Regions from separate parts of the Cytobacillus sp. SAFR-174 genome, predicted to be linked through region 4. Evidence: riboswitches for the same ligand, from Rfam matches in the RefSeq annotation. Region 4 holds a riboswitch; each other region holds the start of a gene.
What was found. Region 4 has a riboswitch for thiamine pyrophosphate ahead of thiW (energy coupling factor transporter S component ThiW). Riboswitches for the same ligand answer to the same signal wherever they lie in the genome.
Positions count from the first base shown of each region.

Region 1: it holds a riboswitch for thiamine pyrophosphate, as region 4 does, so the genes downstream of both, ACTHRG_RS00120 (ABC transporter substrate-binding protein) here and thiW (energy coupling factor transporter S component ThiW) in region 4, are expected to answer to the same signal.
Region 2: it holds a riboswitch for thiamine pyrophosphate, as region 4 does, so the genes downstream of both, ACTHRG_RS03395 (3-oxoacyl-ACP reductase) here and thiW (energy coupling factor transporter S component ThiW) in region 4, are expected to answer to the same signal.
Region 3: it holds a riboswitch for thiamine pyrophosphate, as region 4 does, so the genes downstream of both, thiT (energy-coupled thiamine transporter ThiT) here and thiW (energy coupling factor transporter S component ThiW) in region 4, are expected to answer to the same signal.

Region 1 is NZ_JBQCMZ010000001.1:19,032-26,270, reverse strand. It holds gene ACTHRG_RS00145 (glycoside hydrolase family 13 protein) at 1-537, opposite strand, end outside; gene treP (PTS system trehalose-specific EIIBC component) at 629-2,032, opposite strand; gene tatA (twin-arginine translocase TatA/TatE family subunit) at 2,310-2,483, opposite strand; gene ACTHRG_RS00130 (NAD-dependent deacylase) at 2,586-3,320, opposite strand; gene ACTHRG_RS00125 (YkvA family protein) at 3,468-3,881, shown strand; TPP riboswitch at 3,960-4,068, shown strand; gene ACTHRG_RS00120 (ABC transporter substrate-binding protein) at 4,181-5,185, shown strand; gene ACTHRG_RS00115 (thiamine-binding protein) at 5,200-5,493, shown strand; gene ACTHRG_RS00110 (ABC transporter permease) at 5,490-6,257, shown strand; gene ACTHRG_RS00105 (ABC transporter ATP-binding protein) at 6,254-6,988, shown strand; gene ACTHRG_RS00100 (TatD family hydrolase) at 7,000-7,239, shown strand, end outside.
Region 2 is NZ_JBQCMZ010000002.1:225,728-232,966, forward strand. It holds gene ACTHRG_RS03375 (sigma-70 family RNA polymerase sigma factor) at 1-484, opposite strand, end outside; gene ACTHRG_RS03380 (CBO0543 family protein) at 821-1,336, opposite strand; gene ACTHRG_RS03385 (Cof-type HAD-IIB family hydrolase) at 1,478-2,227, shown strand; gene ACTHRG_RS03390 (OsmC family protein) at 2,263-2,715, opposite strand; TPP riboswitch at 2,831-2,943, shown strand; gene ACTHRG_RS03395 (3-oxoacyl-ACP reductase) at 3,048-3,809, shown strand; gene thiM (hydroxyethylthiazole kinase) at 3,823-4,638, shown strand; gene thiD (bifunctional hydroxymethylpyrimidine kinase/phosphomethylpyrimidine kinase) at 4,641-5,462, shown strand; gene thiE (thiamine phosphate synthase) at 5,452-6,111, shown strand; gene ACTHRG_RS03415 (exodeoxyribonuclease III) at 6,242-6,997, shown strand; gene ACTHRG_RS03420 (hypothetical protein) at 7,079-7,239, shown strand, end outside.
Region 3 is NZ_JBQCMZ010000002.1:254,202-261,440, forward strand. It holds gene ACTHRG_RS03555 (AAA family ATPase) at 1-922, opposite strand, end outside; gene ACTHRG_RS03560 (MATE family efflux transporter) at 1,203-2,543, shown strand; TPP riboswitch at 2,596-2,698, shown strand; gene thiT (energy-coupled thiamine transporter ThiT) at 2,762-3,361, shown strand; gene ACTHRG_RS03570 (VOC family protein) at 3,510-3,881, opposite strand; gene ACTHRG_RS03575 (hypothetical protein) at 4,052-4,330, shown strand; gene ACTHRG_RS03580 (hypothetical protein) at 4,451-4,690, shown strand; gene qoxD (cytochrome aa3 quinol oxidase subunit IV) at 4,772-5,077, opposite strand; gene qoxC (cytochrome aa3 quinol oxidase subunit III) at 5,078-5,683, opposite strand; gene qoxB (cytochrome aa3 quinol oxidase subunit I) at 5,673-7,239, opposite strand, start outside.
Region 4 is NZ_JBQCMZ010000010.1:98,579-105,817, forward strand. It holds gene ACTHRG_RS12225 (helix-turn-helix transcriptional regulator) at 1-198, opposite strand, end outside; gene ACTHRG_RS12230 (PaaI family thioesterase) at 343-735, opposite strand; gene ACTHRG_RS12235 (alpha-hydroxy-acid oxidizing protein) at 898-2,007, shown strand; gene ACTHRG_RS12240 (DUF302 domain-containing protein) at 2,111-2,494, shown strand; TPP riboswitch at 2,564-2,679, shown strand; gene thiW (energy coupling factor transporter S component ThiW) at 2,794-3,282, shown strand; TPP riboswitch at 3,440-3,541, shown strand; gene tenA (thiaminase II) at 3,602-4,291, shown strand; gene ACTHRG_RS12255 (DUF1287 domain-containing protein) at 4,312-5,019, opposite strand; gene ACTHRG_RS12260 (TIM barrel protein) at 5,124-5,954, shown strand; gene ACTHRG_RS12265 (DUF6843 domain-containing protein) at 6,076-6,912, shown strand; gene ACTHRG_RS12270 (MGDG synthase family glycosyltransferase) at 6,970-7,239, opposite strand, start outside.

The DNA of each region.
Region 1 (7,239 bases), on a different contig from region 4:
TTTTCTCAGTTTCGGATTCTCCCAGTTGAGGTCCGGCTGTTTTTTTGAAAACAAATGCAAATAATATTCTCCTGTACTTTCGTCAAGCTCCCAGGCAGACCCGCCGAAATTGCTGCCCCAGTTATTTGGCTCCTTTCCATTTTTTCCTTCATGCCATATATAGTAGTCCCTGTATGGATTATCTTTCGATTTCCTTGCTTCTGAAAACCAGATATGCTCGTCTGAACTATGGTTCACTACCAGATCCATAATGAGTTTGATGCCTCTTGTATGCAGCTCTCCAAGAAGCTCTTCCCAATCCTTCATTGTTCCAAACTCACGCATAATTTCCTGATAATCACTGATATCATAACCATTATCATCATTTGGTGATTTATAAACTGGAGAAAGCCAGACCACATCAATTCCAAGCTCTTTCAAGTAATCAAGTCTAGAGATAATTCCCTGTAAATCTCCTATTCCATCTCCATTGCTGTCCATGAAGCTTCGAGGGTAGATTTGGTAAACTACACTCTCTTTCCACCATTGCTTCTTCATAATGCAACCTCCGGTATATTTAAATATTGATCAAAGCCTAAAAATGGCGATACCATGGAATCATAGAACTCCATGGCATCAATCATTTTATTTAAGCTTTTTTAAATTTCGAGAAAGCTATAGTTAATACAAACGGCACAACTAGGGCAATTCCCATTCCGATAAAGAAAGCACCCCAGTTTTCCGCAAAGATGGAGAAGAATGCCGGTAAGCCGCCTACTCCAATTGACGGTGCCTTAACTCCATTAATAGTGATGAATATGCCTGCTGCAGCTGACCCAATAATCGCTGCGAAGAACGGATACTTAAAGCGAAGATTAACCCCAAACATCGCAGGCTCCGTTACACCCAGCCACGCTGAAATTGAAGAAGTGAGCGCAAGCCCTTTCAGCTTTTCGTTCCCTTTGCTTAACAGCATTATGGCAAAAGCGGCTGAACCCTGTGCAATATTGGATAGTGCCACCATCGGCCACAAAAACGTGCCGCCAATGCTGCCGATTAGCTGAAGATCGACTGCCAGGAATGTATGATGCATGCCAGTGATAACAAGAGGTGCATATAATCCTCCGTAAATCAATCCTCCAAGGGCCGGAACAGCATCAAAGATTCCGACAACCCCATTTGTAATCCAGCTGCCGATCGTGAATGTAATTGGTCCGATGGCAATAAAAGAAAGAAATCCAGTAATAAGCAAAGCGATTGGCGCGACAGTCAGAAGCTGAAACGCATCAGGAATTCTTTTTCGCAGAAATACTTCTATCTTAGCCAAAACATATGAAGCAAATAATACAGGCAGCACCTGGCCCTGGTAACCTACTTTTTCAATTTCAAGACCAAATAAATTCCACTTCGGCACTTCTTCTGCTGCACCATAGCCCCATGCATTTAAAAGATCCGGGTGCACCAGCATCAAACCAAGCACCATACCAAGAAGCGGACTGCCGCCAAACCGGTTTACAGCACTCCATCCAATCAGGCCTGGAAGAAATACGAAAGCAGTATTGGCAATCAGGTTAATGATGCTCGCCAGATCAGCCCAGTTTGTATAAACTTCAACAAACGACTTATCATCGAAGAAAATATCCGGCGCTGTCATAATGTTGTTGATTCCCATAAGCAAACCAGCTGTTACGATAGCCGGGAGGATTGGAATAAAAATATCAGCCAGTGTTTTAATTCCACGCTGCAGGGGATTTAAGTTTTCGGCAGCTGCACTTTTGGTCTCTTCTTTTGACGATTCGCCAATACCGGTTGCATCTGTCATTTCTTTATATACTTTATCAACAAGGCCTTGCCCAATCACAACCTGGAATTGGCCATTGGTGGAAAATGAACCTTTTACAATATCAATATCTTCGAGCTTTTCTTTATTGACTTTTCCTTCATCTTTTAATGCAAAACGCAGCCTTGTTACACAATGAGTGGCCGCAGCGATATTATCCCTGCCCCCGATAGCTTCTACGATTTGCTCTGCTGACTCTTTATTTGTGGCCATTCTACTCTCTCCTCCTGTTACCGTTTTCATATTAAAGAAAAAAACAGTTATAAGGTTCTTATTTATCGTTCTCGATTTTTATAAATCTATCCATTACACACAAACAAACTTGTATATACATGAACTGTTTACGCTTTCATTTTATCTTGTATATACATGTTAGTCAACTATTTTTTCTTTTCCATTTTATATACCCATTCACTCGGTTCGAAAGCCATAAAATAGAAAAACCGGCTTCGAGACTAATCGTCTGCAAAGCCGGTTCTAAACCAGTAGGCTATTTTCTTTTATCATCATCATCATCTTTAGTGAGATCACGGGTAGATTTCTTAAATTCTTTTAAGGTCTCCCCGAATGCTCTCCCTATTTCAGGAAGTTTTTTAGGACCAAAAATAATAAGAGCAAGAACCAGGATGAGAATTAAGCCTGGAATACCGATGTTTGATAACATGCTGAACACTCCTTATATATCATATCGCTTGAAACAGCAGTAATCATGTTCATTGTCCATTATAGGGGATTGACTCAAAAAATCATAGTATGAGGGCTATTTTTATGAATCTTCATTCTCCCGCTGTTTAAAAGCACGATCAAGTTCTTTGAGAACCTCACCAATTTTGCGCTCATGGATCACCTCATCAGCATAAAAGTCAAAATCAGTGGGTTCCATATTAATAATCACCAGTTTTGCTCCGTTTTGTTTTGCTATCAGCGGAAACTGATTGGCTGGTGTCACAGTCAGGGATGATCCCAGAACAATAAATAATTCTGCCTTTTCTGATTCTGCCGCTGCAAAATCTAAAGCCTGCTCAGGCAGCATTTCCCCAAACAGAACTACTGAAGGACGAAGCAGCCCCCCGCAATTACATTGAACGTGTCCATGCAAATATCCCTCGCTCGGGAACTCTTTTTTGCATTTCTGGCAATGGAGTGTCTGCAGATTCCCATGAAGCTCTGATACATTTTCACTTCCCGCCAGCCGATGAAATCCATCCACATTCTGGGTGATAATACTCTTTAAAATGCCTCTCTTTTCCCAATCAGCAAGAATATAGTGGCCTTTATGGGGGCTGCACTCCTTAAGCCCGATTACCCGGTGCCGATAAAATTCTATAAACTCCTTCACATTTTCATTCAATGCTTCAGTACTGGCAATTTTCCCAGGGTCTTTCCCGTTCCATAAGCCATTATTGGCTGACCTGAAATCAGGCAGCCCGCTTTCCGTTGACATTCCTGCTCCAGATAGTATTACTGTATAATTTGATTCCTTCAGCCATTTCTCAAGCACAAATACCAGCTCCCACTAAAATATTGTCACAGCTTTGAAGGCTGTTTCCATTTTTTTCTCCTGTTTAAATGTTTATGTCATGTCCGGTATGCGGTAAATAATAGATTATAATTGTTTATACGAATTATCAATATAGGAGTGATGGCTATGCCTGAAATAGAAACGAAAGACTATAAGGACGGCTATAAAAAATTTTCTTCCAGAGCAAAACGCTATGCGGATGATCCTGAAAAAACAAAAGGCCTGCTAAAAAAGGCTACACTTAAAGCTGAGAAAAACAAATCTTCGTTAAGTGATATATGGGAAAAGTTTCAGCTGCTGATCGATTTAGTTAAGGCATGGTCAAAAGGCGATTACCGGCATATCTCCAAAAAATCAATTATCTTTATTATTGCATCCATCCTATACTTTGTCTCTCCTATCGACCTGGTTCCAGACTTTTTAATTGGAATGGGTATCCTCGATGATGCAGCAGTACTTGGTTTTGCCGTCAGTCAGATTACAGGTGAACTTGAGAAATTCAAAACATGGAAAGAGAGCCGGACTATTGAAATGAAATAATTTTCAAATGGTGCCCATTTTGATAATGTCTGCTATAATAAATCATGGAAAGTATTCATGCCTGTTAAAATTAAATAGCAAGAAATGTAGGGGAACCGGTGTGCCGGTTGAGACTTCATCCTTAAGATGCTGACCCTTTGAACCTGATCTGGCTAATACCGGCGTAGGGAACATATTCTTAAACAAAAATAAATTGTTTTTTATATGCGTCCCGGTATTATGCCGGGGCGTTTTTTATTTTCTGGGCAGACTAATATCAACTTTCCTTACTACATAAAGCTTTTTTGGGAGGTTTCTGTATGAAAAAGTGTATAGCAGTTATTTCTGCGATGCTGCTGTTATCCGGCTGTGCCGGCAGCGGCCAGGATGCTAAGACTGGAAATGAAGATCCAGGCAGCAAACAAGAATTGAAAGAAGTTACTGTCGTACTGGATTGGACGCCAAATACCAATCATACCGGCTTATATGCCGCAAAAGAAAAAGGCTATTTTAAAGAAGAAGGGCTCGATGTCGAGATTATCATGCCAGGTGAAGCAGGTGCAGATCAATTGACGGCATCAGGCAAGGCTGATTTCGGTGTCAGCTATCAGGAAAGCATCACGGAAGCCCGTGTACAGGGTGTGCCGCTGGTATCAATAGCGGCTGTCATTCAGCACAACACTTCCGGTTTTGCATCCCCTGCTGAAAAAAACATTAAATCACCGAAAGACTTTGAAGGAAAAACGTATGGCGGGTGGGGAGCTCCTGTAGAAAAATCAGTAATTGACTCCCTAATGAAGAAGGAAAATGCCGATGCTGATAAGGTATCAATTGTGAACATGGGAGATGCAGACTTTTTTACAGCGGTTAAAAGAGATATAGACTTCGCATGGATTTATTACGGATGGACAGGTGTAGAAGCTGAGCTTCGGGGGGAAAAGATTAACATGGTCTACCTCACAGACTACTCAGAAAAACTGGATTACTACACGCCTGTTCTGGCAACGAGTGAAAAAATGATTGCAGATGATCCGGATACTGTCAAAGCATTTGTAAAAGCTGCAGCCAAAGGATATGAATTTGCAATCGGCCAGCCTGAGGAAGCAGCTGATATTTTGTTAAAGAATGCTCCTGACCTGGACAGCGAACTGGTCAAAAAGAGCCAGGAGTGGCTATCCCCGCGCTATCAGGACGATGCTGCCAGATGGGGAGAACAAAAGCTTGAGGTCTGGGAAAACTATGCAGACTGGATGCATGAAAATGGTCTTTTAGATAAAGAATTAGATGCCGGCAAAGCATTTACAAATGATTTCCTGCCGGAATAAGGAGAGTTTATGAAATGGCAAACGCACTTGTAAGCATTCAAATCATTCCAAAAACTAAAGATGGGGAAAGTGTTATCCCGTACGTTGATGAAGCAATCAGTGTCATTCAGCAATCCGGTGTTAAGTTCGAAGTGCATCCACTCGAAACAACGATGGAAGGCGATTTAGAACATTTATTGAAAATCATTGCTGATATGAACAGAAAAATGATTGAAAAAGGAAGCAGCAATGTAATCTCACAGGTTAAGATTCTCTATCAGCCCGATGGAATTGAAATGAGTGATTTAACGGAGAAGTACCGTCCATGATCAATGTATTCAGAAAAGGGTGGAGGCCGGCTGCGGTTCTCCTCCTTTTATTCATTCTTTGGGAAGTGGCGGTAAATCTGGCAGAGGTCCCTGTCTGGCTCCTGCCTCCCCCGACCGATATCATTCAGGAGGGGGTTTTAGGCTGGGATGGATTCCGCCCGCATCTTCAATCGACAGTCCTGCTTTCATTATGGGGATTTGCCATTGGCACTGTCATCGGATTGCTTACAGCTGTAATATTGCACTTATTACCTTTTATAAGGGAGTCTGTTTACCCGCTTCTCATCCTTTCACAAAATGTGCCAATAATTGTTCTGGCTCCTTTACTGGTTGTATGGTTTGGATTTGGCATACTTCCAAAACTTATTGTCATTACGCTGGTATGCTTCTTCCCCATTACTGTTGCAGCATTGGATGGTTTTCGGCAAACTCCGGCAGATCTCAGGCATTATATGCTGATGGCTGGAGCCGGCAGAGGACAGCTGTTTTGGAAGCTTGAGCTTCCCCATTCCCTTCCATCTTTATTTTCCGGGCTAAAGATCTCTGCAACCTATAGTGTGATGGGTGCTGTAATATCTGAATGGCTCGGAGCTAAAGCCGGAATAGGGGTATATATGACTTTAGCCTCTTCTTCCTTTCGGACAGACCGCGTTTTTGTAGCCATACTTGCGATTATGCTGTTAAGTTTGCTGCTTTTTGGAGGTATATTACTGTCAGAACGTTTGCTTATTAAATGGAAGTCCAGGGAGAGTGGCAGGAAATGATACAATTATCGGTTAATTCTCTAACGAAAAGTTTTGACTCAAATCTGGTTTTAAGCAATTTGAGTTTTCAAGTAAATGAAGGAGAGTTTGTTTCGATTTTAGGTCCATCAGGCAGCGGAAAGAGCACTATCTTTAACCTGATTGGCGGGATGCTTCTGCCTGATGAAGGGTCCATAATGCTTCAAAATGCCGAAATCACCGGCAAACGCGGGTCAATTAGCTATATGCCCCAGACACCTTCCCTGATGCCATGGAGAACTATCCTTCAGAATGTTCTGCTTGGCCAGGAAATTATGGGGAAAGCCGATCCGGAAACTGCCAGAAAAATGCTTCAAAAAGCGGGACTCGGTGACTATGAAAATGCATTTCCACATGAATTATCAGGAGGCATGAAGCAAAGGGCCGCCTTCATCCGGGCACTATTAAGCCCGCAGCCAATCATACTGCTGGATGAACCTTTTTCAGCTTTGGATGAACTTACCCGTCTTGATATGCAAAAATGGCTTCTCGATATTTGGAATGAACATAAGCCGACGATTCTGTTTGTCACTCACAATATCGAAGAAGCCATTTACCTCTCTGATCGAATATTAATACTCGGCAGCAAGCCTGCTAAAGTGGTTCAAGAATTTAAAGTTCCTTTTGGGCGGCCGCGAATGGAGGGAATTTTCCTGGATAAAAATTTCCTTGAATGCAAAAGAAGCATCCATCTTGCGCTGAAAAATCATTAGGAGGCAACAGCATGGATAATTATATTGATGCCCATATTCATCTTGATAAGTACAGCGATATTGATTTAGAAAAAATGTTTCATGAATTGCCGTTTAAGCTTTCACTTATTACTGTTTCAAGCGATTTAACCTCCTGCAAAAGAAACCTTGCTCTTGCAGAAATCTATCCCTTTGTTAAACCTGCCTTTGGTTTTCACCCTGAACAGGTTCTGCCCAATGATCATGATATATCAGAGCTTTTCAGCTGGATA
Region 2 (7,239 bases), on a different contig from region 4:
TTGAAATAGGAATATTAAGAGCTTCACTTATTTCAGCAAGACTAAAATCCTGATAATAATGGAGCAGAAAAACTTCTCGGTATTTTACTGTCAGTGATTCTATCGTTTTCAGCAATTCATGATGTTCATCCTGTTCCAGAAACGCTGCTTCAGGATCTTTTCCTCTATCCTTTTTCAGAAGAAAAATCTTTTCATTCATAATCAAATTGCGATAATGCCAGCTTTTAAGGTAATCCTTGCTTTTATTAATAGCGATTGTGAAAATCCATGTTTTAAAAGAAGATCTTTGCTGAAAATTTTCCAGTTTTTCATACACAGTAATAAAGGTGTCCTGTGTTAAATCGCTGGCAGTATTCCAGTCTTTCACATAGCTGTATATTAATCTTTTCAGAACGGTTCCATACTCATCCATGATCGTTTCAAGAACGAGAGCACGGTCCACTTTATCCTCAATTGACCGTTTTACATACTCATCAATGCTCACATGTCTGCCTCCTTCCTTAAATGCCAGGCCTCCGATTTTGGCTGCCTTTTATTTGACTGACAGTTAGACGACAGATACAAGCAAATCGCTTCATTTTTTTGGCATTTATTAAGATTATACATAAAAAGCGCAAACCATTTGGTCTGCGCCTGAATTATTTATTCACTTTTTTCCTGATTAAATAAAACCACATCAATGCATAGGTTAAGAACAGAAGGAGCAAAAATAAGAACACAGACAAATCGTCTTGAATGATCATTCCATTACACCTCACTTCAAGCTTGCATTTATCGCAGTCTAACGGGCAGTAAGACCCCCACTGATTGAAGTTTCACTTTATTTTAGGCTGTCCAATGGAAACGGAAATAATAAGTAGAAAATCACCGCAGCAGGCAAAGAAATGAGCATGGCCATTGCCGGTTTTCTATAGTGGACTCTTAATACTGCGAACAAAGCAATATTCAGCCAAATATTATGCCAGCCGTTCCAGCCATTATCGTACACAAACATCCCTTTATGGGCAAACAGAGATTGAATGATGGTAAAAAAGCCAATCCATACAGCAGAGTAAATGTATCCATGATTTTTATTCTCAGGATAACGCTGCAGATATATGATCAGAGCCATGGGAGTTATAAAGTAAGTGAAAGCTAAGTTAATAATGGAATGGTTAAGCCATTCGGCCGTAATGCCTCTAAAAGCCCAGAGAGTATGATTAAAATAGAGCATATTATAGGTAAGGTTAATCGCAATAAAGTACAGCACAGTCGGGTATTGTTTTTTCCATTGTGACCAATCAATAAAGCGGTAAGCAAACAAAATCCATACAGCAATAACAAGTATCAGATACATAGGACATCACCTTTAATATTTATACATACAGGTATTGCCATATTTTTAAAAAATATTCACCTGAAAATCACCGTCTTTGAAGGATAGCCGGGTTAACTATATAATGGCTTTATTGTGTTAATAGAAGAAAGGGAGAGGATCATGACAGAATCAAAAATTTCACCGCAGATAAAATTAATCGCTCTCGATATGGATGGAACTTTATTAAATTCCAGAGGGGAAATTCCTGAAGAGAACCGTGCAGCCATAAAAGAGGCGAAGGAGAAAGGAATCGAAGTCATTTTGAGCACCGGAAGATCAAGGCTCACAGCAGGCGATCATGCCGATTCCCTGGAATTAAACTCCTATTTAATCACGGTTAATGGCAGTGAAATATTCGGCCCTGATGGAGAATCAATTTCTAGAGCTCCCGTTGATTCCAAAGTTATGGAATGGATGTGGAACTTATCACAGTCACATAAAACCAATTTCTGGGCCACCAGCTGCGAACGGGTATGGAACAACGAAATGCCGGAGAATATCCATGACCATGAGTGGCTCAAATTTGGATTTGATATATCAGATGATGCAGTCAGGGAACTGATTCATAACGAGCTGCAGTCAAAAGGCGATTTGGAAATTACTAACTCAAGCTTAACCAATATTGAAGTCAATGCTCTGGGCATCAATAAAGCGAAAGCGATCCAGAAGGTAACAGAGATTCTTGGCATTTCAATGGAAAATGTAATGGCCATGGGAGACAGCTTGAACGATATTGCCATGATTGAGGAATCAGGCTGGGGAGTAGCAATGGGAAATGCCCAGGAAATCGTGAAAGAAACAGCCGATGCTGTGACGGGAACCAATGATGAATCCGGTGTTGCACAGGCAATCCGAAAATGGGCCCTATAGGGAACAAAAACCGGCTATCATGCCGGTTTTTTGGTTTACTTCATTGACCTAAGAATGGTTTCCTCTAATTTGACTTCTACATTCCCTTTAATTGCCCTTGAAATCATGCAGGATGCTTCAGCTTTTTGTGCAAGCTTTCGGGCAAGTGCAAGGTGCTTTTCATCGGCATCTGCCTTCAGTACGATAACCGGCCGATGAATGATTTTCCTGTAGGTGATCACACCATTGGTCACATCCACAACACCGACGGATTCCATCGTTAGGTCATCTTTCTCAATCCGGCTGCGTTCCATCATGGCTGCCAGGGTAATAATATAACAAGTTGCCGCCGCCCCCAGAAGCATTTCATCCGGATTGGTTCCGATTCCAGGACCGTTCATTTCCGGAGGGATAGATACCTTAGTTATAAGCCCGCCTGTTTCAATTTCACCCACATCATTGCGAAGGCCAGGCCAATGTGCTTTTAAATGAAAATGGTGTTCAGCCATATTTGAATCCTCCAAGTTATGTATTTCTACTTACACATTAAAGAGGAACAGGCAGAATTGCAAGACTTTACAGATTTCACGTTTCAGGCTAAGATAAAAACAGCCAACTTAATAGTTTTACTGCTAGGGGTGCCCGATGCTCGCGGGCTGAGAAAGAAACCGGACTGTTTTTTACCCTTCGGACCTGATCTGGATCATACCAGCGTAGGAAAGTAGTAATTGCGGGGAACGACGTTCTTTCTCTTAGATTATTCAGCCAGGTCCAATTTCGGATCTGGTTTTTATTTTGTTCTCAAAACAAATGAATTGGCTATCAATAAGGAGGATTTTCTATGAATCTTAACGATCAGATTGTCATTATTACAGGCAGCAGCAGAGGGTTGGGCAAAGAAACAGCAAAATCATTCGCGAGAGAAGGGGCGAGAATTGTCATTAACTATTTCCATAGCGAGGAAAAAGCCTATGCTCTGCAGAAGGAAATTGGCGAATCAGCCATTGCCATTCGTGCTGATGTTCGGGACAGAGTTCAAGTGAAATCCATGTATGAAAAAACGAAGGAACACTTTGGAGCCCCCATTACAACCATAGTCAATAATGCACTTGTGAATTTTCAATTTGACCCTATTTCAAAAAAAGATGCAGAAACAATTAAATGGGACGATTACAAAAATCAGCTGGAAGGTGCAATTCTAGGAGCATTGAACACAGTTCAGGCAGGTCTTGACGATATGAAAAAACAGGAGTTTGGCAGGATAATATCGGTCGGCACCAACCTATTCCAGCATCCAGTTGTACCCTATCATGACTATACGACCAGCAAAGCTGCTTTATTAGGCTTCACCAGAAATATGGCGAATGAGCTGGGCCAATATGGAATTACTGCAAATATGGTATCAGGCGGTTTGTTAAAAACGACAGACGCCAGTGCTTCGACCTCTAAGGAAGTCTTTGAAATTATCGAAAACTCTACTCCATTAAGAAAAGTCACAGATCCTGCAGAAGTGGCAGATGCGATAGTCTTCTTCGCCTCTCCCTGGGCAAGGGCAGTTACAGGACAGAATTTGGTTGTGGATGGCGGACTAGTTATGAATTAAAGGAGGATTCTAAATGAATATTCAGGAGATTAGCAGTCTATTAGATAAAGTAAGAGAGTCAAACCCTCTGGTACATAATATCACCAATGTGGTGGTAACCAATTTTACTGCCAATGGCCTGCTGGCAATAGGGGCATCACCTGTAATGGCATATGCGCATGAAGAGGCGGGTGATATGGCTAAAATCGCCGGGGCACTGGTTCTCAACATGGGAACACTGACTGAAAAAGAAGTGAAAAGTATGCTTATCGCAGGAAGGTCTGCCAATCAGCATGGTGTGCCGGTAATCTTTGACCCGGTTGGTGCCGGCGCGACAGCTTATCGAACAGAAACAGCCAATAGAATAATGGAAGAATTAGATATTAGCATCATAAGAGGCAATGCTGCAGAAATTGCCAATGCTGCAGGACAGCAATGGAATATTAAGGGCGTCGATGCCGGAGAAGCAGAAGGAAACACTTCAGATCTTGCAAAGTCGGCAGCAAATAAACTTGGTGCAGTCACCGTCATTACAGGGAAACAGGACATCGTTTCAGATGGACATTCCACTTTTACGGTCAACAATGGCCATCCCCTGTTAACGAAAGTAACAGGTGCCGGATGTCTTTTGACTTCTGTCATTGGAGCTTTCGCTGCTGTTGAAAAGGATCCAGTAAAAGCGGCAGCTGCTTCATTGGTCGTGTATGGCTCTGCCGCCGAAATCGCTGCAGAAAAAACGGATGGCAGGGGCCCGGGCACTTTCCAAATAGAGTTCTTGAATAGCTTATATACTATTTCAGCCGCAGATGTTGAGTTGCGCGGCTCTTTTAGTCAGATAGGAGGGGAATAACTATGAAGGTGAATAAAGCCTTAACCATAGCAGGATCAGACAGCGGCGGCGGTGCGGGTATTCAGGCAGATTTAAAAACCTTTCAGGAACTCGGCGTTTTCGGCATGTCAGCGTTAACTGCCGTAACTGCCCAAAACACCAGGGGAGTGCAGGGAGTTTATCCAATGACCCCAGATGCTGTTGCGTCCCAATTGCAATCCATTGGAGAGGATTTATGGCCGGATGCAGTCAAGACAGGAATGCTCTTCAGTGCAGAGATTATCGAAAGGGTTTCAAAGGAGATTGCGAAATACGGCTGGAACAAAATCGTCATTGATCCGGTGATGATTGCAAAGGGCGGAGCTAGCCTTCTGCAGACTGAAGCCATTTTAGCGATGAAAAAGCTTCTGATTCCCCTCTCAATGGTCATCACACCCAATATACCCGAGGCGGAGGTTTTAACGGACACTGCCATTCGCTCAATGGATGATAAACGGAAGGCAGCAAAAGAACTGTATAGGCTTGGTGCGAAACATGTCATCATTAAGGGCGGTCATGAGGAGGGAAAAATGGCTGCCGATCTATTATTTGACGGTGAAGGTTTTACCGAATTCAAGAGTAATAGAATCCAAACAGCCAACACACATGGGACAGGCTGCACTTTTTCTGCTGCAATCACAGCCGGCCTCGCTGACGATCTTTCTGTGCCACAGGCTGTTGATCGCGCAAAGCAATTTATTCAGGCAGCAATAGAAAATGACTTAAGAATTGGCAGCAGTCATGGACCAACCAATCATTGGGCTTATAATTTGAAGAAAAAGGAGAGCTTCATATATGGAAGTTAACCCTAAGCAAATACGAAACTGGCTTAAAGTGTATTTCATAATGGGGACCGTAAATTGCCGCTATAAGCCTGAAAATATTCTCCGGTCAGCGATTAAAGGGGGCATATCCCTGTTTCAATTCCGTGAAAAAGGTGCAGGATGCCTGCACGGCAAAGAGAAGGAATCTCTTGCAAAAAGGCTTCAGGCAATCTGCAAAGAGAGCAATATTCCTTTTATTGTAAATGATGACATTGAATTGGCACTTAGTATCAACGCAGATGGCGTCCATATAGGCCAGGAGGATGAACCGGCAGATGTGGTCCGCAGGAAAATCGGCAGCAAAATCCTTGGCGTCTCCGTGCATAATATGCTTGAAGCAGAAGCAGCAATCCGGCAGGGGGCAGATTACCTGGGCATTGGCCCTATTTATCCGACAAGCACAAAAAAAGATGCCAAAGCCGTTCAGGGTCTTACTTTTTTAAAGGAATTGAGAGCTGCTGATATCCAGATTCCTGTTGTAGGAATAGGGGGAATTCATTCTGAAAACACACCTCCCATTATGGACGCAGGAGCAGACGGTGTCTCTGTCATTACGGCAATCAGCCAGGCGGATTCCCCGGAAAAATCAGCCAGGGAGCTAAAAGGAGCAGTAATGAGAAATATCCATTAATTTTGGGCATTTATAAAAAAATCAGTATTCGATTGCCTTTCAAGCATCAGTGTTTATTACTATGCAATTATTGAAAAGCCATGGTAATGTTGTACTCATACAGATTTTTTCGTAAGGAGATACAATTGCAATGAAACTCATATCATGGAATGTGAATGGCATTAGGGCCTGTGTGAAAAAAGGCTTCATCGATTACTTCAAAGAGGTGGATGCAGACATCTTTTGTATCCAGGAGTCTAAATTACAGGAGGGGCAGATTGAGCTCATCTTGGATGGCTATCACCAATATTGGAATTATGCTCTGAAAAAAGGGTATTCCGGGACAGCTGTTTTTACGAAAAAAGAGCCGATTTCTGTCCGCTATGGGGTGGGCGATGATGAAACAGAACCCGAGGGCAGGATTCTTACGCTTGAGTATGAAGACTTTTACCTCGTGAATGTCTATACGCCGAATTCGAAGCGTGACCTCGCCCGTCTTCCATATCGTCTGGAATGGGAAGAGCGGATTAGGGAATATTTACATGAGCTGGATGGAATCAAGCCTGTTATTATGTGCGGTGACTTAAATGTGGCCCATAATGAAATAGATTTAAAGAATGCAAAATCCAATCGTGGAAATTCCGGGTTTACCGATGAAGAACGCGACAGAATGACCAGATTACTTGGTTCAGGGTTTGTTGATGCTTTCCGCTATAAATACCCGGAAGCCGAGGGAGCCTATACATGGTGGTCCTATATGGCAAAAGTAAGGGAGAGGAATATCGGCTGGCGGATTGATTATTTTATAGTTTCAGAAAAGCTTCAGGAAAAAATAATAGATTCACAAATTCATTGCGACATTATGGGAAGTGACCATTGCCCGGTAGCCCTTGAACTGGATCTATGATGAAGCCTCTGCGATGTGCAGGGGTTTTGTTTTAGGAAAACAGGCAATAATTGAATTAAGATTATCTAAAGGAATGGTTATATGAACAAAACAGAAATGCTGAAGCTTTTTGTTCTTATTGAGAGAGTGTATCCGCCTTTCCGGATCAAAAACGAAATTGTTCATCATTATTTTGATCACTGTCTGGAGTTCGACTACGAAAAAGCCTTCAACAGCATAAAAGAGCATATCAGGAAAAGTCC
Region 3 (7,239 bases), on a different contig from region 4:
GCAGGAATGCTTCGTCGAGCATATCCTTCCGGTTTGTGGCGGCAATAAATAATATTCCATCATTGGAATGTCCGCCGTCCAGCTGGACCAGCAGTTCAGTTAACGTTTTTTCACTTTCTTCTCCGCCATGTTGCTTTCTCCGTCCTGCAAGTGCATCTACCTCGTCAATAAAGACGACAGCAGGAGAATGCTTTCTGGCATTCTGGAAAAGGTTTCTGACACGGGATGCACCAACACCTACGAATAATTCATTAAACCCGGAACCGCTTGTTGAAAAGAAAGTGGCACCAAGCTCCTTGGCAATTGCCTGAGCCAGCAGGGTTTTTCCCGTTCCGGGAGGTCCGTATAAAAGAATTCCCTTCGGCGGCTTGATCCCCATTTTTAAAGATTTCTCAGGTTCTTTTAAGATGGAAAGAGTCTGCATGATTTCCTCTTTCATTTCTTCCTGAATTCCGCCAACATCTTCAAGTGAAACGGAAGGAAGGGCCTTAGGCTTCGAGACACTTTGCTTCATTGTATTTGTAGCGCCCATTCCGCCTTTACCTGATTTAAACAGGTAAATTCCAATGGCTATAAACAAGAGGACTACACCGCCCAGAATCCAGGGGGTATATGGTCCTGTGGTTGCGAAAGTATATTGTATATTATAGGTTTCTACTAATTTATCAACCATCTCACTGTTGGGAGGCACATGAGAAATGTACTCGCCATCAGGAGCTGTAATGAGCAGTTTTCCATTTTTATATTCCTGTACTGCAACAGTCTTTCCATCCTGGGAGGCAATAATTTTTTCCACAGAAGAAAACGGAACTGTCACATCCTTTTTTCCTGCTTGTACGGTCCAAATAACCGCTGCCAAAATCACCGTGACCACCAATGCAATAGAAATAATCGTCGAAGGCTTCTTAAGACGTGATTTCAACTATTTCCCTCCTCATTGAACATATCTACATTATAAGAAATTAAAATTGTTAAATACAGGGTTTTACACTTTTTAAACGTTGTAAATTATGGAAAAATAATTTTGCTTTTTACAAAGTGTGCTACAACAGCGTTCAGACGCCAGTAATATGTGAAAAAAATGTGACAGCGGTTAAGAAAAAAATTTTAGAAACTTAAAAACACACAAAACCATAAAAATGGAAACTGAAAGTGAAATAGTTAATAATAGAAACTGTGAAAAAAATTAGGAAGGTGTATAGATGGCTCAGCAGGATTTTACAAAAGGAAACATATTCAAACAGCTGCTGGTGTTCTCCACTCCCATTATGCTCACAAATTTCCTGCAGATATCCTATCAATTTACAGATAGTCTGTGGGTCGGGAATCTGCTGGGGGCTGATGCATTGGGAGCTGCCGCAGTTTCAGGCACTGTAATTTTTACAGTACTTTCTTTTATCATCGGCATAAACAATGCGGCATTAACGATTTTATCCCAGCAGAAGGGAGGAGATCACGAAGAGGGGCTGAAACGATATCTAAATGCCTTTACCGTCATTCAGGCAATTTTGTCAGTTGTTCTCGGAACAGCCGGATTCCTGCTTGCTGAAAGGATTTTGGCCTTAATGGGCACACCTGCGGGAATGGCCGAAGGTGCAGCATCCTATTTGCAGATTAACTTTATTGGAATTCTGTTTTTATTTGGCTACAATTTTATAGGAACTATACTCAGGGCGCTCGGAGACAGCAAAAATCCTTTATACTTTGTCCTGATAGCAGTTGTATTAAATGCAATCCTGGATCCTCTTTTTATTTCTGTATTCCAGCTTGGTATTGAAGGAGCCGCTTATGCAACAGTCGTATCACAGGGCTTTGCATTTATAATCGGAATGGTATTCATACTCCGCAAAAAGCTGGCACCATTTACTATTCCTTCTTGGCCGCATAAAGAGGAGGCAGCATTGATATTCAAGCTTGGCATCCCTTCAGGGCTCCAAATGACTGTCATATCAGCTGGTGTTATGGCCATTATGTCTGTCGTCACCTCTTTTGGCAGTGACGTGGTAGCGGGATTTGGTGCCGCACAGCGCATTGACAGCATCATTATGCTTCCTGCGATGGCATTGGGAACTGCAGTCAACAGTATGGCGGGTCAAAATATAGGGGGACATCAATGGGAACGGGTGCATCAGATTGCGTTGTACGGAGTCATTTACAATCTTGGAATCATGTTTCTCATCGCCTTTGGGACGGTCTTATTTGCAGAACACGGGGTGCGCCTGTTTATCCAGGATAAAGAATCAGTTCACTACGGCACTGAATATTTAAAGATCATTGCCTTTTTTTATCCGCTTCTCGGCATTAATTTTGTATTAAATGGTGTGGTTAGAGCTTCTGGTGCGATGTTTCAAGTGCTGATACTGAATATCGTTTCATTCTGGATCCTGCGCTATCCTTTAACATTTCTATTTTCAAAGTTTATGGGTGATAAAGGCATAGCTGCAGGTATGGGTGTCAGCTTTGCAATAAGCAGTTTCATCGCCTATATGTATTACCGCACCGGAAAGTGGGATAATCAGGTTATCATAAGCGAGGGAAAATAAATCCTTTTCACCATCATGAATTTCATATATACTAAAAGCGGATAATTTAATAACGTGCCACAAGGGGAGCATATCGCTGAGAGTGAACAGTCCGCTGTTCTGACCCTTTGAACCTGTTAGTTAATGCTAGCGCAGGAATGTGGAATGATAGGCAGGTAGTTTTCTGCCTGCTTGTTCTCCCTTGGGGTATCGTCATACGATTGAAGGGGGATTTTTTTATGAAAAAATTAAGCCTGACGGCGATGATAGAGGCCTCATTTTTTGCTGCCTTTGCTATCATTCTTGATTTTCTGCCATCCATCAAGCTGTCGCCATCCATTTCCATATCTGCCGCGATGATTCCGATTTTCATTCTGGCTTTCAGGCGGGGCTTTAAGGTCAGCTTCATTGCAGGCCTCTTATGGGGAATCTTGCAGATTGCCATGGGGGATGCCTGGATTGCCACTCCGCTTCAGGCATTTATTGAGTATTTTGTGGCATTTGCCTGTATCGGTATTGCCGGTTTGTTTTATCGGGTCATCCAAAATCAGCTGCAGGCAGGTAACAAGAAGAAGGCATTGGCCTGGGTTGTCTTAGCCGTATTCGCTGGAAGCCTGGCTAGATATTTCTGGCATTTCATTGCAGGTGTGATCTTCTTCGGAAGCTATGCGCCGGAAGGGATGTCACCGATTCTCTTTTCCTTCCTGGCAAACGGAGCAACCATGCTCGGAGCGGCAATTCTCTGCTCAGTCCTGGCCGTATTAATTATTTCATCGGCACCGAGATTAATCATAAAGAAATCGGATGAAAGACTTCAAACTCAAAAGACTGCTTCCTAATAATATCCGCCTCTCTGAAATATTTCAGAGAGGTTTTTTATATATCGGCTTTGATTGATAAAAAGTTGTTTTCAGGAAGGATTATGGGAACGTCTGGTTAGGGCGTTCCCGTTCCAATACCGTTCAAAATGAACTATTTATTATAATCTCACCAGTGTACTTGAAGTTTATTGCCATTTGGGTCATAAAAATGGAAAAAGGCATGACCATTATCTTCTTTTATATCCTCGACCTTAACTTGATTATCAATTAAGTGCTGATGAAATTTAGATAATTCTGGACTTGTAAACCCAATGCTAAATTCTTGTTCATTATCAATTGTAAAATGAGCAAAAGTTTCATCTTCGGTAGGAACTAAGATCAGTAAGAAAGGTCCTTCATTTACTTTTAAAATTGCAAGTTTTCCAGTATTGTTTAGTAACTGGAGCCCTAATACATCTCTATACCATTGGGCAGACAGTTCTAAATCTTTTACAGGAATTCTAATATAATGTACTTGTTCAATAAATGATTTACTCATAGAATTCTCCCCTTTATTTAATTCGATATATCATATATTTCCTTTCTATACAGTTTTTCCCTTCCCTATTTTTGATTTAAATGCCTTTACCGGATAATAATCTTTCTAAACAAATCCAATATATTAGGCAATTACTTCTGAAAAATGGGTATATTACTTAAAAAAGGGGAGTGAAGACTTTGGCCAATACATTGCAGGGAAACATTATCACAGGTGTTTTTCATGCGGAAGCCAGTGCCTTTGAAATCCAGAAAGTAAAAAGCTTCAGTACCCAGTCAGTCCTCAACAAAAACCAATGTGAAACTCTGTATAACTATCTATCCCTTCATGAAGAAGATGAGGGAGGACAAATTATTACACTCTACGATCAAATGCCGCTCATGCTGACCCGGCAGGAAATATGCAGTCTGAAGAAAGATTTGGAGAACATTAAAAAGCTATATCAGTAGAAAATCGCTTTGCAGCTTGCAGAGCTTTTTTTTTACGAAAATAATTTTGACAAATTTGTGACAAAAAGTTTGACAAATTTGTGAACATAGTTAGAATATTAAATAAAAGGAGATGGGGAAATGACACTTCAACAGCAGCGTGTACTGCATTTTTTCAGGAATAGTACAGCAGCAGGTATTATAGTAGGTTTCATTGTTTTTATATCAGGCTTTTTTGTAAGCGGAATCACAGGCGAATATGTATTATCCATCGGCTTAAGCATTATGGTTTCTTCCATGCTATTGTTCGGATTCGGATTTTTTATCAACGTAATGGAAGAAATGACAAAGGGAAGCAAGGGAATCAGACAATACAAATAAAACCGGCCTCCAATGGGGAGACCGGTTTTTTTGTAATGCCTAGCATCAGCGCCGTGATCAAGGCACTTGTGCTTTCATAACTTAATGTGAAGCATGTCCAGAGGTTAACACCCAAATAGAACCAACTACAATGACAATTACCATAAATACGGCATAAATCATATTGACCAGGTTCGTTTTGCCGTCTTCACCTTCTCTTAAGTGCATGAACATGAACAGCTGCATCCCTGCCTGAACGACAGCCAGTGAGCCGATGATCCACATGATCACTTTAAAAGAAAGGTTCGTTTTTAATGCAATTCCTGCTGCTGCAAAAGTCAGCACAAGGGAAACTACAAATCCAATGACATGGCTTATCGGGAAGCTTTTTGATTGATGATGTTCCATTTAAGCCACCAGTCCTTTCAGATACACAAATGTGAAGATAAAGATCCAGACTACATCAAGGAAGTGCCAGTAAAGGCCGATAATAAACGTCTTTCTTGCTGTAGTAGGGGTAAGGCCTCTTTTTAGAAGCTGAATGATGACCATCGTTGCCCAGCCGATGCCCAAAGTTACGTGAGCTCCGTGTGTCCCCAGCAAAACAAATAAGCTGGAAAGGAATGCGCTTGTCTGCATAGTTGCACCCTCATGGGCATAATGGACGAATTCATTAATCTCCATGAAAAGGAAGCCTGCGCCAAGAGCGAGGGTAATCACCAGCCAGGTGATTAGCCCTTTAAGGTTATGCCGGCGCATTTCAAAAATGGCAATACCCATTGTAAAGCTACTTGTCAGAAGGAGGACTGTCTGAATCATGACATCCTTGATGACAAAGATATCTTTATGTGTTGGCCCTCCTGCAAAGCGTTCATATAAAACTCCATATACTCCGAACAGAGTGGCGAACAGGACGATTTCAGCGCCAAGGAAAACCCAGAAGCCGAGAATATTCATGCGGTCCTGCTCAGTTTGATATTCAAGCGGCAGAGACGTATCCACTTTAGCTGACATGATCGTGCACCTCTCCTTCTGTTTTTCTCCACGCGTTTTCAATTCGGTGAATTTCTTCTTTTGAAACATGGAATCCTTCGTTGTAATCGAATGAACGGATAATCAATCCGGCAAAGATGCCGATACCGGCAACAGCAGCCGCGATGTGCCATTCAAACACAAGGAAGAAACCTGCGATGCCAAAGATAACACCCATATAAATCGGTACCCATGAGTTGCTTGGCATATGAATTTCTTCAATTTCACTGTCATGCAATGTTAAACCTTCATTCTTTTTCTTCATGTGCCAGAATGGATCAAGAGATTTCACTTCCGGCAGCTTCGCAAAGTTATAGAACTGAACAGGTGATGCAGTAGACCATTCCAGAGTTCTTGCATCCCATGGATCGCTTGAGATGTTTCTGTCCGCATAGCGGATGCTCCAGTAAATGTTATAGCAGAAGACAGCGAATCCGGCTGCAAGAACAATAGAACCAATGGCCGAAAGCATGAATAGAGGTGCAAAGCCTGACTCGGCAGAGTAAGTGTATGCACGTCTTACTGCTCCGTTTAATCCAAGGAAGAACATAGGCATGAATGTTACATTAAAGCCGATAACGAATAGCCAGAAATGCCATTTTCCGATTTTTTCATTCAGCATGAAGCCGAACATTTTTGGCCACCAGTAGTACAGGCCTGCAAATACTGCAAACACGACACCCGGAATTAATACATAGTGGAAGTGGGCAACCAGGAATAAGGTATTGTGATACTGATAATCCGCTGCACCCATTGCCAGCATAACGCCTGTAACCCCGCCGATGACAAAGCAAGGAACGAATGCAAGTGCCCAAAGCATTGCAGACGTAATTTTTATGCGGCCTTTACGCATCGTAAACAGCCAGTTGAACATCTTAACTCCAGTCGGTATGGCAATCGCCATCGTCGTGATGGAAAAGAATGAGTTAACTGCAGGTCCTGAACCCATTGTATAGAAATGGTGAACCCATACAACCATACTTAATAGCGCAATTCCAAGGATGGAAAATACCATCGATTTATATCCAAACAATGATTTTCTTGAAAAAGTTGCAATGACTTCTGAGAAAATCCCGAAAGCAGGAAGGGCAACAATATATACCTCAGGGTGCCCCCATAGCCAGAACAGGTTAGCCCAAAGCATATCCATGCCTCCGCCGGATACGGTAAAGAAGTGTGTTCCATATAGACGGTCAAACGTCATTAATGCCAATGCGACAGTGAAAATAGGGAAAGCAGCCACAATCAAAATGGATGTTACGAAAGTAGTCCACGTGAACATCGGCATTTTCATCAGTGTCATACCTTTTGTTCTCATTTTCAAAATCGTGACGATAAAGTTTATACCCGTCATTAATGTACCGATACCGGCAATCTGAAGGGCAACTGCATAATAGTTATTGCCAATGCCTGGACTGAATTCCTTGCCTGCAAGAGGGAAGTAGGAAGTCCAGCCAGCATCAGGTGACCCTCCGATAACGAAGGAAATATTGAATAGCATAGCTCCGCTGAAGAACAGCCAGAAGCTTAGAGCATTC
Region 4 (7,239 bases):
AAACAGCTCATCTAAAGGTGTTTCCAAGTGTTTGCTGATTAAGAGGCAGACACGTATGGTCGGGTTGTATTTTTGTGCTTCAATCAAATTCATCGTTTGCCGGGTTACGCCAACAAGCTTTGCAAGTTCTCCCTGAGTTAAACGCTCTTTTTCAATGCGTACAAGCTTTACCTTGTTTTTTATAGTGAACTCTTTCAAGTGCCTCACTCATTTCCTTTTCTTACCTTTATTGTAATATATATTTGCAAAAAGTAAAATATATATTACATTTTTTTCGAAAAAAAGCCTCTGCAGGCTTAGAATCTACTTAAGCAAGATCTGATAATTCTTTTACGATATGCTCTATAGCGTATTCCCTATATTATTGATAGCTGCGAAAATCCCCGATGCTTTGGCAACCACCTGATCCTGATCGTTATAAATCAGGCAATCCGTGTGGCTGAGGCTTCTTCCTCTTTTCACAAGGTGAGCATCTGCAACAAGATATTCCCCTGTGGCCCCCTTTAAGAAACTGACCTTCAAATCAGCGGTGACCACGGATTGCATCTGGTTTTCATCCGGCTCGAAAATATTCCCCATTGCTACATCCGCAAGAGTGGAAATGATCCCTCCATGCACCAGTCCGGCGCTGTTAATAAAGAGAGGCTGGATGGGCAAAGTGACTTTCATTTTGCTTTCATTGATTCTTTCGTAATGGAATTTCAGGAATTCATCAAAAGGCTGTTTGATTAGCATTTGCTACACTCCAATTTCTTTTAGTTAAAATGGTTATTCCCGATTTTTTGTGAAATCCCTGCTAATTTGCAGAGAAGAGGCTCCAAAATTATTACATGGTTTCTTAAAATCAAAAAAAGTGATATTATTTTCAATAAATTCAAAAAAAGGCGGGGCTGGAAGATGGCAAAAGTAGAGAATATTAGTTTCGCAGAAAATTTTCCTATTTCATTTAAGGAACTGGAAGAAGAAGCAGAGAAAGTGATGGGGGCTGGCGGATTTGGCTATGTCCAATCAGGAGCCGGCGGGGAAGAAACGCTGAAAAAGAATATCGAATCCTTTGCAAAATACTCAATTGTTCCGAGAATGCTGAGGGATGTTTCATTGCCGGATATAAGTGTGAATTTATTTGGTAAAACGTATCCTTATCCAGTATTCCTTGCGCCGATTGGAATGCAGCGGCTTGAACACAGTGAGGGTGAGCTGGCATCTGCCCGGGCGGCAGCTTCGTTTGGAGTTCCTTTTATTCAGAGCACAGTATCCAGTTATTCCATTGAAGAAATTGCAAAGGCAACAGATTCGAGTCCAAAATGGTTCCAATTATATTGGTCCAATTATGAAGAAGCCTCCTTCAGCATGGTTCGCCGTGCGGAGAAAGCAGGGTATGAGGCAATTGTGTTAACGGTTGATACGGTGATGATGGGATGGAGGGAAGCTGATCTAAGAAACAATTTTTCCCCGTTAAAGATTGGCTATGGAAAAGCAAATTATGAAAGCGATCCAGTCTTTATGGCTTCTCTCCAGGACGGCGATGTCGTACAGGCAATCCTTGATAATATTCATCATCCAACATTAAGCTGGGAGCATATTTCCAGATTAAAAGAGAAAACCAGCCTGCCGATTTTATTAAAGGGCATTCTCCACCCTGAAGATGCCAGGCTGGCCGTTGAAAGAGGGATAGACGGAATCATTGTCTCTAATCATGGCGGCAGACAGCTTGATGGAGTGATTGCGGCGATTGATGCGCTTGAACCGATCGCGAAGGAAGTTAAAGGAAGGATTCCAGTATTGTTTGACAGCGGCATTCGACGAGGTTCAGATGTGGTTAAAGCTCTGGCACTTGGAGCTGACGCCGTTTGTCTGGGACGGCCGTATGTGTACGGCTTGGCCATTGGCGGGGAGGATGGAGTTGAAAAAGTGCTTGCCAACTTTATAGAAGAAACAAAAGTGTCGCTTTCTCTGGCAGGGGTGGGGAGCTTAAAGGATATTGCTGGTCTGCAGTTAATTCGATAAAGCATTCTAACAAAAGCTTGGCATGTTGACAGTTAAGACTGTGTTTATTACTATACCTATAGGGGTACATGATTAATATGCCAATACTAAAGGAGATGCAGTCATGTTCGATTACACAGCTGAAACCGAAAAATCAATTGAAGAAGCGATATCCTCACTGGAAGGAAGTCTGAAGGACGAAAAGTTTGGAGTTCTATGGCAGTTTAATGTTCAGGAGAAGCTGCAGGAAAAAGGCCTGGAATATAACGAGGCATTCCATGTGTTAGAGGTTTGTAATCCGAATGAAGCACATCGCGTTTTAACACAGAATAAAATGGCCGGCTACTTCCTGCCTTGTAAAATTGTCGTTTATGAAGACAAGGGCAAAACGAAAATTGGGATGCCTAAGCCGACAAGTATGATTGAGCTAATCAATGACGAATCTGTTCAAAGCTTCGCAGCAGAAATTGAAGAGCGCTTAATCCAGTGCATCAGGAAAAGTATATAAGTTAAAAGTTTGATGACAGTGCCGGAATAATTTGTTAAGCTTGAAACAGCTTATCAAATTAAATATCTATGTAACTACTAGGGGTGCCCCGAATGTGCGGGCTGAGAGGAAAGCGCTTATAGCTTTCCGACTCTTATGGACCTGATCTGGTTAATGCCAGCGGAGGGAAGTAGGATTTGACAATCTGTCGATTCATATACTTAAACCAAGCCGGGTCCTTTGTGGGGATCCGGCCTTTTTGTATACATACTTCTCATCCTGATAAGCAATCAGGCTGCCCTTTTAGAAAGGAGGTTTAGATGAAAAGAACCCGATTGTTAACTACTATGGCTTTATTTACGGCGATTGGGACACTGGGATCCCATTTGCTCTGGTTCCCGGCAGGTATAGCCAAAGCCTATCCGGTCCAGCATGCGGTGAATGTATTGGCCGCGGTGACGCTTGGCCCCTTGCCTGCAGCAGGCGTCGCTTTTATGATTGCTTTGCTTCGTAATCTGCTTGGATTCGGGACGCTGCTTGCGTTTCCAGGCGGCATGATCGGTGCGTTTTTGGCTGGTGTCCTTTATTTGAAATTCGGCCGGAAAATATGGGCTGTAGTGGGAGAGGTGGTGGGCACCGGCATAATCGGTGCATTGTTTGCCGTTCCATACGCAAAGTTTCTCATGGGCAGTGCAGCTGGTGCATTCTTCTTTGTGCCGCCGTTTCTGGTCAGCAGCATTGCCGGTGCGTCGATAGGCTGGATAGTATTAGCGAAGGTTAAAGAGAAGAATTTGGTTCAGAATATGTGATGATTTTGGGCTGGTAAAGCTAGTTGAGTAAGCAGGTAAGCGAGTGCAGCATAGCAACCTGACTTTATGAGCATTTTCAAGAGTTATGGGCAAAATTCAAAATTTATGAGCGAAAACATCAAGTTAGACAATCGATAAAAAATAATTAATAATGTGAGAAAACTGCTAGGGGCGCTACGGCTGAGATAAGGAGCTTTTCCTTTGTCCCTTGGAACCTGATCTGGATAATGCCAGCGCAGGGAAGCAGTGAGGACCTCAATATAAATCCTCATGCTTTTTCCCCGGCAGCTTCTGTATTTAATTAAGGAGGCTATTTTTTATGACTTTTTCAGAGATACTGCGCAAGGAAAATGAAGATTTGTTTCAGCTGATATTTGAACATCCATTTGTCCAGGGTATCGGGAGAGGGGATGTGCCGAAAGAGGCACTGGCTCATTACATTAAAGCGGACTTTGAGTATTTGAATGCGTTCATGCATATTTATGGGATTGCCATTTCAAAGTCTGCAGAGCGTAAGGATATTGCTTATTTTAATCAGCAAATAGAATTCGTATTGAACAGCGAAGTACATCCCCACCATAATTTTTGCCAGCAGATTGGCGTGGATTACGAAGCATTGCAGGGTTATCCGCTCCCGCCAACAGCTGATCATTATGTTAAGCACATGATGTATCATGCCCACACAGGCGGCATGGGTGAAATCCTTTCTGCATTATTGCCTTGTCCATGGACTTATTGGGAGATTGGGCTTGAGCTCATGAAGCAATATGAGCCAGATGAGAACCATCCGTTTTATCCGTGGATCTCTTTTTATGCAAATTTAAGGGTCGAAGCTGTGACCATGAATATGAGAAACCGTTTGGATGAGCTTGCTGATGCGGCATCACCGGAAGAAAGGCAGCGAATGAAGGACGCTTTCCGAAAAAGCTGCCAGCTGGAGCTTGGCTTCTGGGAGATGGCTTATACCTGCGAAGAGTGGCCGGCGGGCAGTCCGGCGGCAGTAAGATAAGAAAAACGCCTGCATCTGCTTTATGGCAGCGCAGGCGTTTTTTCAAAATCCCATCTGTAATGAGCGGTAATGGGAGTCTTAAAAGAAGATAGTTTTACTTCTGCTGCAAATGGTGTGGAGTTATGTATCACGTATGGAATGCCATCCTTCGTCCGCTTGTCAGATATGATTGCCGCATGGTCGAATTTAGGGGAAAGAAAAACCACGATGTCACCCGGCTGCCATTGCTTAAGGTTCTTAACATCTCCTGGAATCAGTTCTGTTGTTAATGACATTGCGAACCGGCTAAAAAAGATATTCTGGTTTGGCACCCTTCTGAAATCAATGTTCGGGTCAGGCTTGCCCTGGACTCTTGAATACAAGTCCGTATTCCCGGCGATATCCTGATCAATAAGATCCTTTATGATTACATCAGCTCCTTGGAATCCTCTCCATATCACGTCTGTACAGACACCTTCGCCATCGGGCGGATAGCCTCCCGCATAGTAGGCACTTTTATATGGCGTGCGCTGTTCCACTTCTTTTCTGGCTGTCTGGACCATATCAAGCGGATCAGCAATGCCGTTTTGATTTGAATCGGCCTGTGAGTAATCAGAGGGCACCTCCAGTTTCTTTGCAATTGGATTTCCAAAATGAATGCCGATGGAATCCAGAATAATTCCGCTCCGGAAAAAAAGAATGAATAATAACATTACTCCAATTATTGATGTAAATACCTTTTTAAACATAAAGTACACCTCACCTATTTTACTGAATAGACGGCATTATTTCCCAATAAGTTACATGAAGGTATGATAAGATTGTTATAACAATTCATAAGAGAGGGGATATAATGGTTCATAAAATAGGGGTATCAGGAAGCGTCATTTTGTCAGACAGCAAGCTGTTTCATAAACTTTTTAAAAGTTATTTGCCGCATATTGAGATAGGGGAATTTCAAGATGAGGAATCCTTTCAATGCTTTATTGAATTGCTGGGCAAAACAAACAAAAGCTTTGGTCTTCATTCGCCTCTTTTCCGGGGACAAAGCAAATACGATCTTCTGGAAAAGGTCAGTATGAATCCAGAGGAAGCCTGGATCCAGTTAGAGGCGGAAGTGGAAAGGATGTCCCGGCTTGGTGCTGAATACATATTGGTGCACTTTCCTTACTTTAAAAAGGAAACAAGTGGGAATCCGGCAGAGATCATTGAGGAGGGACTCAAGAAACTCAGTGCTCTTCAGAGAAAATATGGGATTATGATTGTGTGTGAACCTAAAGTGGGATTCAAGCAATCGCCAGCAGGAATTCAATATCTTGACCATTTTCCTGTAGAGACATGGAGGAAATACGGACTTGGCCTTTGTGTTGATATCGGGGATTATATATTAGCCGCAGGGGAGAAGGCCATAAATTATATAGAAAAATGGTCCGGGTTTGTAAGAGTTGTTCATTTACATAACATTGAATACCAGGGCGATAAATATATTTGGGTGCCTGTGCATCCATCTCATGAGAATGATGGGCATCATAAAATTAAGAAGCTGATGGATTTTTTAGCAACGGAATGTGAGGGTGTATTTTTTGTCATGGAGTACACACCACACACAAACCCTTCGGAAAAAATGGCAGAAGAAGGAGTTGAATGGGCAATAGAAGTCATTGAGGCCGGGTCTGTCAGGTAGGGGAGCAGGCCTCCCCACATTCCTTCTGCGCAACTTTATATAGGGAGTATGGGAAATGCCTTGTTTGTATGCTGTATATATGTGAAATTAATCACAATATAAAGGGAGGGAATTTATATCAATGCTGGGATCAAAAATAAAAACGGCCCTGCAGGCTTCCATTCTTTTTACCTTTGGATTTTGGCTTCTCTTTTTCTTTTCTGAGGGGGAACTGTTTTCTTTTTTCCTGATCGTGGTTTTTTTGTACTGTTTATTCGGAAATGTTATATACGGCATTCCGGTTTCACTGCTTTCTGAGTTTCTAACCAGAAATCTGGCAGTATGGCGATTCCCGGCATCTGCATTTATACATACCTTTTTAGCTGCTGTGACTTATTTTATTGTGGAAGGGTTTGCTTATTATGCAGTAATTGCTGCGGTTCTTTTCTTTTTGGTTGACGAGTGGCGAAAGTGGGACCGTGAGATGCCAGGAGGCAGGAGAATTACCATAAATACAGCCGGGTTTCTCATCGCCTGTCTGCTCCCGGCAGGGTTCTTTTGGATGCTCCAGCAGGCAGATCTGGAAGAGAAAACGCATGACCTTTATCTAATTCCAAAAGGGTATACTGGTCAGGTGAGAATTGTTCATGAGATAGAGATTGCTCCTGCGCCTGAGACAGAAGGGGAGTATGATGTATTTCGGGTGAATGACAGGGGATATGCCATTACCTCTTTACCGCAGAGTGAAGGGTATATTGAAGACTTGTACTATTATGTGGATGACAAGGGAAAGCGTGAACCTATACCGGACAGCTGTATTTCACATGGCGGAGCAGGCGGTGTACAGGGAGACGGATATGATTATTCGTATACCTATTTTTCGGTTGGCTGTGAGGAAGACATAGCTGATCAGGGCGATGGCCCAGGTATTGAGGATATTCTTTATGAAGAAGGATTAATCAATCAAACGTTTGATTGAAAATGCAAGACAGCCTGGAGATTCCAGGCTGTTTATATATTTTTATGACCTGAAGGTTTACTTGATAGTTGGAACGGCTCTCAAGGAATGAACAGTGTCCGGCGTTTTTCTGCCGGTGCTTTTAATTGAAATGAAGATGGCATAGTCCAAAGGGCAAGTGACTTTTTCCAGATAAGAATCAATGTGTTTTCTTAGACTAATTATAGCTTCTTCGTTTTTAAGCTGTTCAGTAATTTGTTTGTCGGAAATGACCGTCACCAGATGTTTCTCAAGCAAATAGTCCAAATTGATTTCCTCTTGTCCCGGAAGTGAGGTATGGACCAGAAT